Regions from separate parts of the Candidatus Pantoea soli genome, predicted to be linked through region 4. Evidence: predicted binding sites of a transcription regulator. Region 4 holds the regulator's gene; each other region holds the start of a gene.
What was found. Region 4 encodes Fur, which represses iron uptake genes when iron is present. Its sites were predicted from a motif close to ATAATAATGAGAACNACTATCAA; they were not measured.
Positions count from the first base shown of each region.

Region 1 (3,091 bases), 670 kb from region 4:
GATGAGCCGCACATTTGCCGCACCGCCACCGCACAACACCTGCCACAGCTGTTCTGCGCTGAGCGGTAAGGCGCCGCGCGTCAGCGCCAGCCCGGCAAACAGCATACAGGCCAGCACCAGCCAGCTGCCGTGCAACCCGATGCGGCGCGTCATACGGCCTGCCGCCCGAAGGTACGGCGCACCAGCACGATCAACAGCGGAGCGCCAAGAATGGCGGTGACAATCGAAACGCGCAGTTCGCCGGTTACCAGCACGCGCCCCAGAATATCGGCTGTCAGCAGTAGCACCGGGGTGATCAGCGCGGTCAGCGGTAACCGCCAGCGGTGATCGTTGCCGGCCAGCCAGCGGGCAATGTGCGGTGTCATCAGCCCGACAAAGGCAATCGGCCCGGTGACGGCCGTGGCCGCTCCACTTAACAGGGCAATTGCCAGCAGTCCCAGCAGCTGCGTGCGCCTGACGTGCGTACCCAGCGCGGCCGCCATGTCACCGCCCATGCTCAGGCTGTTCAGCCCCTGCGCGAGGCTCAGCGCGACGATACTTCCCGCCAGCACCGCAGGCCACAGCGTGCTCAGTGCGGTAAAGCCGCGCAGATCCAGCGAGCCGCTTTGCCAGAAACGCAGGTGATCGTAAATATCCGGATTCAGCAGCGCCAGGCCAGATGTCAATCCTTCCAGCACCGCCGCCAGCGCCACCCCCGCCAGGGTTAAGCGCACCGGGTTAACGCGGCCTCCACCCAGCGCGCCGATCAGACCGATCAACAGCGAAGCCAGCAGCGCGCCACAAAACGCCAGCCCCAGCCATGCCAGCGGCGTATCAGCGCCATACAGCGCAATGCCAAGCACAATGGCGAAACCGGCACCGGCATTGACGCCAAGCAGGCCAGGATCGGCCAGCGGGTTACGTGTCAGGCTCTGCATCAGCGCGCCGGCCAGCCCCAGCGCCACACCGGCCAGCAAGCCGGCCAGGGTGCGCGGCAGGCGCGCATCGTGCACGATAATGCAGGTGCTGCGGGCGCAGCCGCTGGTCAGCGCCTGGTACACCTCGGCGGGCGGTATCGGTTTCGCCCCCAGCATCAGGCTGAGTAAGGTGAGAAGCATAAGCAGTATGGCTGAGCCGGCTAAGGCAAATATCGGGCGCATCGCGTTTGAACCTGCACTGCACAGCCGGGTGCCGCACAGCTAAATTGATAATGATATTGGTTATCGTTATTACTCGCGTTTGGTTATGTTACCATGACTCGCGCCGCGGACAAGGCGGAAAATTGGTGCAGACAGGTAACCCCATGACGCTCTCCTCGCATTTTATTGATCTTTCCCTGCTCAGAACGCATCCGGCGTTTCGGGCAGTCTTCGTGGCGCGATTTATTTCGATTGTGGCGCTGGGCATGCTGACTGTTGCGGTGCCGGTGCAGATTCAGCAGCTGACACACTCGCCGCTGCGGGTGGGGCTGGCGGTCACCGGCGCGGCCGTGGCGATGTTCATCGGGCTGCTGCTGGGCGGCGTGCTGGCCGATCGCTATGAGCGGAAGAGGCTGATTTTGTGTGCCCGCAGCACCTGTGGTCTCGGTTTTCTCGCGCTGGCTGTCAATGCTGCCCTGCCTGCGCCTTCACTGCCCGCCATCTATCTGCTGGGGATGTGGGATGGCTTTTTTGGCGCGCTGGGCGTCACCGCGCTGCTGGCCGCAACCCCGGCGCTGGTCGGGCGTGAAAATCTGCTGCAGGCCGGTGCCATTTCCCTGCTCGCCGTGCGCTTCGGCTCGATTCTTTCGCCCGCGCTGGCGGGCGTCGCCATCGCCCACGGCGGCGTCATGTGGAATTACGGGCTGGCAGCGCTGGGTACGCTGCTGACGGTGCTTACCCTGCTGCGGTTGCCGGTGCTGCCGCCACCGGCGCAGACGCGCGAGCCTCCGCTGATGGCGCTGGCGGCTGGCGTGCGGTTTCTGTTCGCCTGTCCGCTGGTGGGGATGGTCGCGCTGACGGGCGCGCTGGTGACGCTGATCAGCGCGGTGCGCGTGCTGTTTCCGGCGCTGGCGCCGCGCTGGTCAGTCAGTGCGGAACAACTCGGCCTGCTGTATGCCGCTGTGCCGCTGGGTGCGGCAGTCGGTGCGCTGACCAGCGGTAAACTGAAACAGGTTGCGCGTCCCGGTCAGCTGCTGCTGGGCAGCGCTATCGCCGCCTTTCTTGCCATGGGCCTGTTCAGCCTGATGCCCGATTTGCGTCTGGCGCTGGCCTGCCTGGTCGCGTTTGGCTACTGCAGCGCCATCAACAGCCTGGTGCAATACGCGATGATTCAGCAGCTGACGCCCGATCACCTGCTGGGCAGGATCAACGGCCTGTGGACGGCACAAAATGTCACCGGTGACGCCATCGGTGCAGCGCTGCTGGGCGCGCTGGGCAGCTGGCTGGCGCCGCCACAGGCGGCCGCCATCGCGGGCTTTACCGCCGCGCTGACAGGCGGCCTGCTGTGGCTGACGATGCGGCAGCTGCGTCGTTATCGGACAGCCCTGCCGTCCTCATAACGGTTTAACGAACAGTTTTTCCAGCCGCGTCAGGAGATTGCTGGCGCTGTAGTAATCCAGGCGGAAAGTATCGGTGCCCAGCGCCCACACCTGCCTGCCGGTAACCGCTGCATGCTGCGCAAAAAACGGGTTGTTCAGCACCGAACGGGCGGTGTTGTCATCGCCTGCGAACAGCAGGAAAGTGTGGCCGGTCAGATCGCTGGCGAGGTTTTCGCCTGACAGCTGAATAATGTCTTTGCGCTGGCCCATGCTGTGTCCCTGCTGCGCATCAGCGGGCGGCAGCGCGAGGGTAAATCCCAGCTGTTCCAGCAGCCGGCCCTGCGCGGATTCACCGGTCCAGACATTAACCGCGCGGCCCTCGCCATTCCAGACCAGCGCCGAGACCGGCTGCGGCGGCAGCGTTATCGCCTGCTTCAGTGCCGCTTCACGCGCGTTAAACTCACTGATGCGCCGGGCAGCCTGCGCTTCGTGACCGGTGACGCGTCCCAGCAGCGTCACCACCTCCTGCCAGCTTTTATCGTCGTAGTTCACCACCAGCGTCGGTGCAATCGCCGACAGCTGGCTGGCCAGCTT
Region 1 is NZ_CP032702.1:461,086-464,176, reverse strand. Features, by position in the region: gene fepG (iron-enterobactin ABC transporter permease) at 1-153, opposite strand, end outside; gene fepD (Fe(3+)-siderophore ABC transporter permease) at 150-1,139, opposite strand; gene entS (enterobactin transporter EntS) at 1,283-2,518, shown strand; gene fepB (Fe2+-enterobactin ABC transporter substrate-binding protein) at 2,513-3,091, opposite strand, start outside.
Region 1: entS (enterobactin transporter EntS) is a predicted target of Fur. The motif match lies at 1,190-1,212, and genes of this name have one in related genera.

Region 2 (3,091 bases), 660 kb from region 4:
TCGCCAGCGTACAGATTCCCCTGCCGGCTGTATCCGCCCTGTAGCTCCAGGGTTTGCATCGGCGCAAAAGCCCAGCTCAGCAACGCGTTAATATCTTTATTAACGGCACCTTCCCGCCCGGCCGGATAACTGCCGGCATAGCTGCCGGTACGTGCCGCCGCATGGCCGGCGTTGATATCGTAGGCATCGGCCTGCGTTTTCGCTAAACCGCCGTACAGCCGGAAATTCACCTCATCACCCAGCGGCCCTTCAAGGCTGAAACTGGTGCGACGGGTCGCCCCTTCCGCTTTATGTTCCGGCACGTTGTAGTAGGCGTTCCACGAACCGTGCCACTGCGCATCGCCGGACTTTTTCGTGATGATATTGACGACCCCGCCCGCCGCGCCATTGCCGTAGCGCACCGCGGCGGGACCACGAATGATATCGATGTGATCGATCATCTCCGGCGGCACCCAGTTCGTGTCGCCGCGCGTATCACGCTCACCGCGCCAGCCCAGACGCACTGAATTGCGGCTGGTTACCGGCATGCCATCGACCATAATCAGGGTGTTTTCCGGCCCCATGCCGCGAATGTCGATCTGACGGTTATTGCCGCGCTGGCCGCTGGTGGAGTTGCCGGTCAGGTTGACGCCTGGCATGGTGCGGATGATTTCCGACAGGTCGCGCGCGGGCGGATGCTTTTTGATTTCGTCAGCGGAAATGGTCGACACGCCGGGCGCCTGCAGCGTCTGCTGCTGCGCCGTCACCATCAGCGTCCCGCCGTTCACGGCAGCCGCCTCGGGCGCGGTCGGGTGAGAGGTATCGGCATTGTCGGCGGCGCAGACGCTGGCAGAGAGCAGCGTGGCGCTGAGCCCCAGTTCAAGCCAGCCGGTGAAGGTTAAACGCACACTATTTTTCATTGTTTTCAATCCTGGATGACCAGAAAACGCTGCAGCCGTTTTGCTGGCGAGCCGGTAAGAAGGTCCCTGTTCTGATACCGCAACGCTTCACACCTGGCCGTGCCTTCCTTAGCGCAAACCCGGCGGGTGCCGGCTGGCAGGCGAAACGTGCGCGCTCTGGGCGAGCGCTGCCACACTATTGCAAATGCAAATAATTATCAATAGTATTAACAATTAATGTTTCGCAAGGTTGCCGTATGGGCAATGACTGGCAGGATTGATGAGCGGGCGACATAACAATACCGGCAGTGAAGCCTGGTGGCAGGCACAACGTGCTCTGGGGATCCCCCGTATTGAGCCGCAACAGGATGGCACCTGCCGGGTGACCTTTTTCTGGCGCGATCCGCAGGGCGATGAAACCACGTCCGCCACGCAGCGCGTGTGGATCAACATCACCGGCGTGACCGATCACCATCAGCACCAGCCGCCGCCCTCGCTGCTGCGCGTAGCGCGCAGTGATGTGTGGTACTGGCAAACCTGCCTGCCCGCAACCTGGCGCGGCAGCTACTGCCTGATGCCGGATACCCGGGCAAGCGATTTCAGCGGCGAGATCACGCTGCAGGCGCTGCGTGACTGGTGGCGTCAGCGCTTTGTCAGCGCCACGGCCGATCCGCTCAATCCGCTGCGCGGCTGGTCCGGCGGGCGCGGCATGCCGGTTTCGCCGCTGCACCTGCCGCAGGCGCCCGGCCAGCCGGAGTGGCAGGCGGTAGATAATGGCACCGCCCCGCTCATTCCCCTGACATCGCTGCAGTGGGACAGCACACTGCTCGGCAACCGCCGGCGCGTCTGGCTCTATGCCACCGGTGAAGCCGCACCTGAACAGCGTCCGCTGGCTATCCTGCTTGATGGTCGGTTCTGGGCAGAGCAAATGCCGGTTGCCGGCCCGCTGCAGCAGCTGACGGACGCGGGGGCGCTGCCGCCCGCAGTCTATCTGTTTATCGATAGTATCGATACGGCCTGCCGCAGCCACGAGCTGCCCTGTAATACACGTTTCTGGCAGGCCGTGCAGCAGGAGCTGCTGCCGCAGATAAGCCGCGTGATGCCGTGGCGGCAGCAGGCTGACAGCACGGTGATCGCCGGCCAGAGCTTTGGCGGGCTGGCAGCGGTGTTTGCGGCCCTGCACTTCCCGCATACCTTTGGCAACGCCCTGAGCCTCTCCGGCTCGTTCTGGTGGCCGGATCGGGGCAGTCCGCATGGCTGGCTGCTGCAGGCGCTGAAAAACGGCCTCGCCCCCGCCCGGCCGCTGCGTTTCTGGCTGGAAGCAGGCAGGCGCGAACACCTGATCCTGCAGGCCAATCAGCAATTACAACAACAACTGACCGCAGCGGGTTATCCGGTGCACTACCAGACGGCCGAAGGCGGACACGACGCGCTGTGCTGGCGCGGTGGCCTGCTTAACGGTCTGCAAGCTTTGTGGCGCAATCCGACTTTCTCCCTCACGCCCGGCGTGATCCCTGACGACAGCGGAATCTCCGATGAACGACACCCCGATTGATCAGCAAACTCTGCCGCTGGTGGCGGCTCAGCCCGGTATCTGGATGGCCGACCAGCTCTCCCCGTGGCACAACGCCTATGCCGTGGCGCACGTTACCGAACTGCATGGCGCGATAGATATCCCGCTGTTGCAGCAGGCTATTGTGGCTGGCATGCAGGAAGCCGACACGCTGAACATGGCTTTTGGTGAAATCGACGGCGAGCCACGACAGTGGCCGCAGCCGCAGCACTTCACGGCGCCCGACGTGGTGGATTTACGCCATGAGGCCAGTCCTGCCGCCGCGGCGCAGGCGCTGATGCGCAACGATCTGCAGAGCGATTTGCGCGTGCTGAGCGGTGCGCCGTTATGGCATCACCGGCTGTTTCGCCTCGGCGATCGCCACTGGTTCTGGTATCAGCGCTATCACCATCTGGTGCTTGATGGCTTCAGCTTTACCGCGCTGACACGCCGCATTGCCAGCCTCTACAGCGCGGCCGTGCAGCAGCAGCCCGCCGCGCCAGCGCCTTTTATCCCGTTTCGTGAGGTAGTGGCGGAGTATCAGCGTTATCAGGCATCTGCCGCATGGCAACGCGACGCGGCGTTCTGGCGCGAAAAAGGCCAGACGCTGCCGCCACCGGCTTCGCTTTCGCCACTGCCGCTGGCCGGTGCGTCTCCCGCG
Region 2 is NZ_CP032702.1:469,140-472,230, reverse strand. Features, by position in the region: gene D8B20_RS02115 (TonB-dependent siderophore receptor) at 1-899, opposite strand, end outside; gene fes (enterochelin esterase) at 1,159-2,433, shown strand; gene D8B20_RS02105 (enterobactin synthase subunit F) at 2,414-3,091, shown strand, end outside.
Region 2: fes (enterochelin esterase) is a predicted target of Fur. The motif match lies at 1,084-1,106, and genes of this name have one in related genera.

Region 3 (3,091 bases), 1.8 Mb from region 4:
CGTGACGCTGCGACATCCACCACCTGAATCGCGTCGGTTTCTTCCAGCAGCGTCAGGTTGGGATAGATAATGCCGGGGCTCGGTGAGTATTCCCCTTTTGACAGCTCTTCGATGGATTTGATCAGCTCATAGCCATGCGCCGGCCCGCTCTGCAGAAAATGCAGCATCAGCAGCCGGATATCGCTGGCGTCCAGCATCCGTTCGCGGCGTTTTTTTCGCGCCCCGCCACAGCCAGACGGCGGTGTGGCATCGGCGTGGCCGGGAACGTCCTGCGGCTGTTTCATGGCTTTTCCAGGGGTGAACTGAGGGAGGTTGATAGTAGTCCGCCCCCTGGCAAAATTCAACACGCCCGCCGGCGGGCGCGGCTGAGGTTATTTCTGATGCCAGTAGGCCACGGCACGGATGAAATCGGCATCGGCCCCGCGACGCTGCGTGAAGTAATCGCTCAGCTGTTTTACCGTCTCCCCTTCCCCGGTCAGCCAGATGAAATACTCCTCTGCGGGCAGCGCCAGGCGATCCAGCTGCGCGATCGGTGCCGCCAGCCGATCGGCCTGCATGTTGCCGCTGCCAAACCAGTGGGCCTGCACGCCAGGCAGATCGCCAAGGTAGGCGCGCCCGGTGTCTTCATCGGTGAACGCCAGCAGGTGAACCTCGCGGGCGTCAATCTCCACCAGGCGGCGTTTCATCGCCGGTAAACCGGTTTCGTCACAGACATAAATCTGGCAGGCGTAATCCACCGGCGCAATGCAGGAGCCGCGCGGGCCGCCAATAGCGATCTGATCCCCCGCCTGTGCCGCGGCGGCCCAGCGGCTGGCAACGCCACCCTCATGCAGATAAAAATCCAGCGTCAGCGAATCCTGACCGTTAAACGCCAGCGGCGTGTAATCGCGCGCCGGAGGCCGCACGCCCGCCGGCCAGACGATGCCGTCATCGGTAAGCTGCGGCAGCACCAGCGCCCGGTCCGCACTGGCCGGGAAAAACACTTTGATATGGTCATCAAACGAGGGCGAGGTAAAGCCGGCCAGCTCGCTGCCGCTAAAGACGATGCGCCAGAAGCTGTCGGCAATTAAGGTTTTGCTTGCCACCGTCACCGGGCGGAAGCGCAGTTCATTGCGCACGCGCTGCGGCGCGCGCGGATGCGTTTTCACGGACAAAGGCACTCTCCCTGCAGCACCGGACGCGCAACCGCGCGCATCCCTGACTGCACTCTCAGTAAGTTATCGAAAATGATTCTCATTAATCACGACAACCCTACCTATGATATATCTTCGGCGCAATGCCAAAAAATGCTCTGGCACAGTCATCGTCTGGTCAGGTAAGCAGGGAAAAGCAGGCGGGTAGCAGGGACGGACGGGCTATTGCGGGGCGCGCAGCCCGTCCACGGCGTACAGGCAGCGGGCGATCAGGCCTGATGAGGAGCGCAGGCAAACGGGCTGCCGTCTTCAGCACTGTGCTGCGGCAGCGGGTTGTCGCCAGAAATTTCCTGTCGGGCACAGTGTGACTGATGCGGATGTAAGCCACCCGGCGGCGAGAAAGGCTCAGCCATTTGCGCCTGTGTCAGCGCAGAAAACGCCACAAGCGCTGTCGACAAAAACAACGGTAAAAGTCGCATGATAGTGTCTTTTTTCAGTTTAGTAGTCCGGAACGGACCCGAAATGCAGATGAAGATCCAGCCTGAGGGACGGCAGCGAGTGAATGATGCGGCCGGTCAGGATTCAGTGGAGGATTTTACGCCACCCCGGCGCGGGCTTTTATAAAATCGTGCGGTTTGTCACACTTCACCGCACGATTTACGCATATTTAGCGCTTCACCGGAATATAAAACGTGCCCTGCAGCAGATCGGGCGTACTGTATTTCAAATCCAGCTGCAGCAGGTCTTTGCCCGGACGGCGCGCCACGCCCAGCGAGGGCAGCAGGTTGTAGTAAATCTCTGCATTAAACGCGTTGATCTCTTCCGGGGCGCCGTGCCAGTCAATTTCCGCATACAGCCCCTGCTCCGCGGTCCAGTTTTGCACGTTGCGCGGCAGCACATCGGCATACTGACTCTCCAGGGCCTGGAACAGGCTGATGTGCTGCTGGTCGGCCGAGTGCACGCCCGGGCCATACTGAAAGCCCAGCCAGCCGCGCCGCACATGCTGACCGGCAAAAGCAATGAAATCCCGCGCGTGCTGTGCGACCACATGCTGATGCTGATCAATGTATTCGCCGAAGCGGCACTCCCATTCCACCACCTCACCGCATAGCGCCAGCGCCGGTTGCTCGGTCAGACGTGGCGTCACCCAGCTACGCGGTACCGAAATACGGCTGTGAAAATCCCGGGTCAGCAGGTCCGGCACGCGGCGATAAGCACCCGGCGTCAGGGAGAAGTGACTTTTAAATACCCGGGTAAAATTTTGCTGATTATCAAAACCAAAGCGCACGGCGATATCGATCAGCGGCATGCTGGTCAGGCGCAGCGCCATGGCCGCAAGCGTCAGGCGACGCTTACGCGTATAAGAGGCCAGCGTTTGCCCGGTCATCTCTTTAAACATGCGCTGCATGTGCCATTTGGAATAGCCGGATTTCCGGGTAATCAGATCGATATTGAGCTCGTCGGTCAGATTGGCTTCGATCCAGTCCACCAGATCGTGGATGTACTGTTGTTTCAGATTCAGGCTAAGCATTTTTAATTGAATGAATCAGGAATGGGGTGGTTTTATGCGTTATTCGTCACATAAATATAACAAAAGCGTATGATTAGCGTAAGGAACGGTAAAGAAACCCCGGCGGAGATCGCATTAATTGCTTAGGAAACTAATCGTTAAATACGCTGGCATAAAAAAGGCCGCCCCGCAGGACGGCCTGTTTAGTGCACGCTGTCCGGTGCGCACTCAGTGCGAGCGCATCCCGGCTGCGGTCATCATCATACGAAACAGTGATGCCACTACACCTAATGCCAGCACGCTTGCGCCGTAGATGATCACCAGCCACAGCACGCGCTTCCACCAGGGAGCTTTCGTTTCAGTATGGGTTTTCATATTGCTGACCTCAGTTTGCATATCAGTGGTATCCCTCGTCGGCTTTGATTTTTCCGCGGAACACGTAGTAGCT
Region 3 is NZ_CP032702.1:3,085,516-3,088,606, forward strand. Features, by position in the region: gene D8B20_RS14265 (PadR family transcriptional regulator) at 1-284, opposite strand, end outside; gene D8B20_RS14270 (siderophore-interacting protein) at 372-1,154, opposite strand; gene D8B20_RS14280 (helix-turn-helix domain-containing protein) at 1,801-2,664, opposite strand; gene D8B20_RS14285 (DUF2474 domain-containing protein) at 2,872-3,018, opposite strand; gene cydB (cytochrome d ubiquinol oxidase subunit II) at 3,041-3,091, opposite strand, start outside.
Region 3: D8B20_RS14270 (siderophore-interacting protein) is a predicted target of Fur. The motif match lies at 1,221-1,243, and genes of this name have one in related genera.

Region 4 (3,091 bases):
CATCCGCGTCAGTACGAGTTCTCGCGCCTGAATCTGGAATATGCCGTGATGTCGAAGCGCAAGCTGACGCAGCTGGTCAGTGAAAAAATCGTGGAAGGCTGGGATGATCCGCGCATGCTGACGGTTTCCGGCCTGCGTCGTCGCGGCTACACGGCAGCCTCCATCCGTGAATTCTGCCGCCGTATCGGCGTGACCAAACAGGACAACATCGTGGAGATGGCGTCACTCGAATCCTGTATTCGTGACGATCTCAACGAGAATGCGCCGCGTGCCATGGCGGTGCTGGATCCGCTGAAAGTGGTGATTGAAAACCTGCCGGCAGGGCATGAAAAGATCATCACAATGCCTAACCATCCGAACAAACCGGAGATGGGCTCGCGCGACGTACCCTTCAGCCGTGAACTCTGGATCGATCGCGCAGATTTCCGCGAAGAGGCTAACAAGCAGTACAAACGCCTGGTGCTGGGCAAAGAAGTGCGCCTGCGCAACGCGTATGTCATTCGCGCTGAACGCATTGCAAAAGATGAAGCGGGTAACATCACCTGCATCTATGCCACCTGCGATGTGGAGACCCTGAGCAAAGATCCGGCTGATGGCCGTAAAGTGAAAGGCGTGATCCACTGGGTGTCCGCCATTCATGCGCTGCCGGCAGAGTTCCGTCTTTACGATCGGCTGTTCAGCGTCCCGAATCCGGGGGCGGCAGAGGACTTCCTCACCACCATTAACCCGAATTCGCTGGAGATCAAACAGGGCTTTGTGGAACCCGGCCTGCGTGAAGCCGCGGCGACCGCGCCGTACCAGTTTGAACGTGAAGGCTACTTCTGTGCCGACAGCGTCTATTCGCAGCCTTCTGCGCTGGTATTTAACCGTACCGTGGGTTTACGTGACACCTGGGCAAAAACTGGCGAGTAAGCGGCCGGTTGCGTCACACGATATGATCATGTCAGGGCGAGCAATCGCCCTTTTTTATTATCCCGGATTCTCCTGGGCCAATGCTTTATGCTGTACAACCCCAAATTGCCCCGCCAGCCCGGTGTTACGACTTTTCTGACTTTAATAATTTTAAACCATTTACCCGTGTGAAAAGTTTTTTTTCAGGTAGGCTATGCGCTCTCGGACGACGCTCTGCGGGTAATTACAGGAAAAAAAATGACAAGTCTCGCTCAGGAAGCCAAACACAGCGTGGTGGTTTTACATCAGCTTATCGAACGTATTTTTAATCAGGCGCAAGGCAGTGATGACAGCATGGAACTGCTGCTGTCGCATTTTCATCCTGAATTCAAAATGGTCACGCCGCAGGGTAAACAACTCGATCTGAATGATACCGAAGTGCTGTTCCGTCAACTGCACGGTCAGCGCGAAGGGATGCGCATCGCCACCAGCGAGCACGCGATCATCTCCGAACAGCGCGAAGAGGTGACCATTCAGTATCGTGAACTGCAGATGATGAATGGCAATAATCAGAGCCGCATCTCGCTGGCCGTGCTGGATTGCAGCACGGCAATTCCCCGCTGGCGCTATCTGCAGGAAACGCTGATCGCCTGATCACAGCCATAAAAAAACCGGTGAAAGCACCGGTTTTTTTATACTGCATAGCACATTTCTTATTTGTCGTGGAGCGTGTCGTCTTCGCGGCAGTCTCCCAGCGCACAGTGACCATAAAGGTACAGGCTGTGGTTGCTGAGCTTAATCCCGTGGCGGGTAGCGATCTCACGCTGACGCGTTTCGATGGATTCATCGCTGAACTCGATCACTTTGCCGCAGTCCAGGCAGATCAGGTGATCGTGGTGGTGCTGCTGAGTCAGTTCAAAAACGGATTTACCGCCTTCGAAGTTGTGACGGGTCACGATACCCGCGTCGTCAAACTGGTTGAGTACGCGATAAACCGTCGCCAGACCAATCTCTTCGCCCATGTCGATCAGGCGCTTGTACAAATCTTCCGCACTGACATGATGGGACTCTGGTCCAGGTCCCTGAAGCACTTCCAGAATCTTCAGTCTGGGCAGCGTGACTTTCAGGCCAGCCTTCTTCAATGCGGAGTTGTTGTCAGTCATGCGGATAGTGTCCTGTTACTTTGCTGGTTACTTACGGCGCAAAGGCCTTGAATGTGTGATCAGCGCATTCTCATTTGCGTCTCATTATAGGACTCAGGCAGTGAAATGAAAACTGACCGAAGCAGGCAATCCCTCAGGGTTTCAGGTGAGGGTATCACTGACGTCAGTGGGATCGTGACGATCGGCGTTTCATTTCACTCAGCCTCAATCAGATGACAGAGGAATAAGCGGATGACCGTTGCGGGTATTCTACAGAATTGCGGGTAAAAGTTAAAAAACCGTAGCTATTATTTTTATAGGAAATTCCATTGTCCCAATGTGAGCCAGCGCCCACATCGGGAGGCAGGGATCATCAGGCTTCAATGATCTCTTTCAGCTGCAGCTCGTCGAAAATCTGCTTCACCCATTTATCGACGCGCGCGTTGGTCAGCTCAGGCTGACGATCTTCGTCGATCGCCAGACCCAGGAAGTGGTTATCATCGGCCAGGCCTTTGGAAGCCTCAAAATGATAGCCTTCAGTCGGCCAGTGCCCCACAATCACCGCACCGTTCGGCTCGATGATGTCACGGATGGTGCCCATCGCGTCACAGAAATATTCGGCGTAGTCTTCCTGATCGCCACAGCCAAACAGCGCCACCAGCTTACCGTTGAAATCGATCTCTTCCAGCGTCGGGAAGAAATCATCCCAGTCGCACTGCGCTTCGCCGTAATACCAGGTTGGAATACCCAGCAGCAGAATATCGAATGCCTCGAGATCTTCTTTGGTGCTCTTGGCAATGTCATGCACTTCGGCGACATCTTTACCCAGTTGTTTCTGGATCATTTTTGCAATGTTTTCAGTGTTGCCGGTATCGCTGCCGAAGAAAATGCCTACGATTGCCATGGGTTAAGTAACCTCTTAAATCCTGATTGTGAAAGTAAGTCAGTAAACTGCACAGTTATGCGAATGATAGCAGACCGGTGAAAAGCGCGGAACGTATAAAGCGCTGGCGGTGTGTTCCTGCGTGCGGTCTGCGCGCGTCACGACAGTTTGAGCT
Region 4 is NZ_CP032702.1:1,126,411-1,129,501, forward strand. Features, by position in the region: gene glnS (glutamine--tRNA ligase) at 1-912, shown strand, start outside; gene D8B20_RS05205 (hypothetical protein) at 1,150-1,545, shown strand; gene fur (ferric iron uptake transcriptional regulator) at 1,605-2,054, opposite strand; gene fldA (flavodoxin FldA) at 2,407-2,937, opposite strand; gene ybfE (LexA regulated protein) at 3,075-3,091, opposite strand, start outside.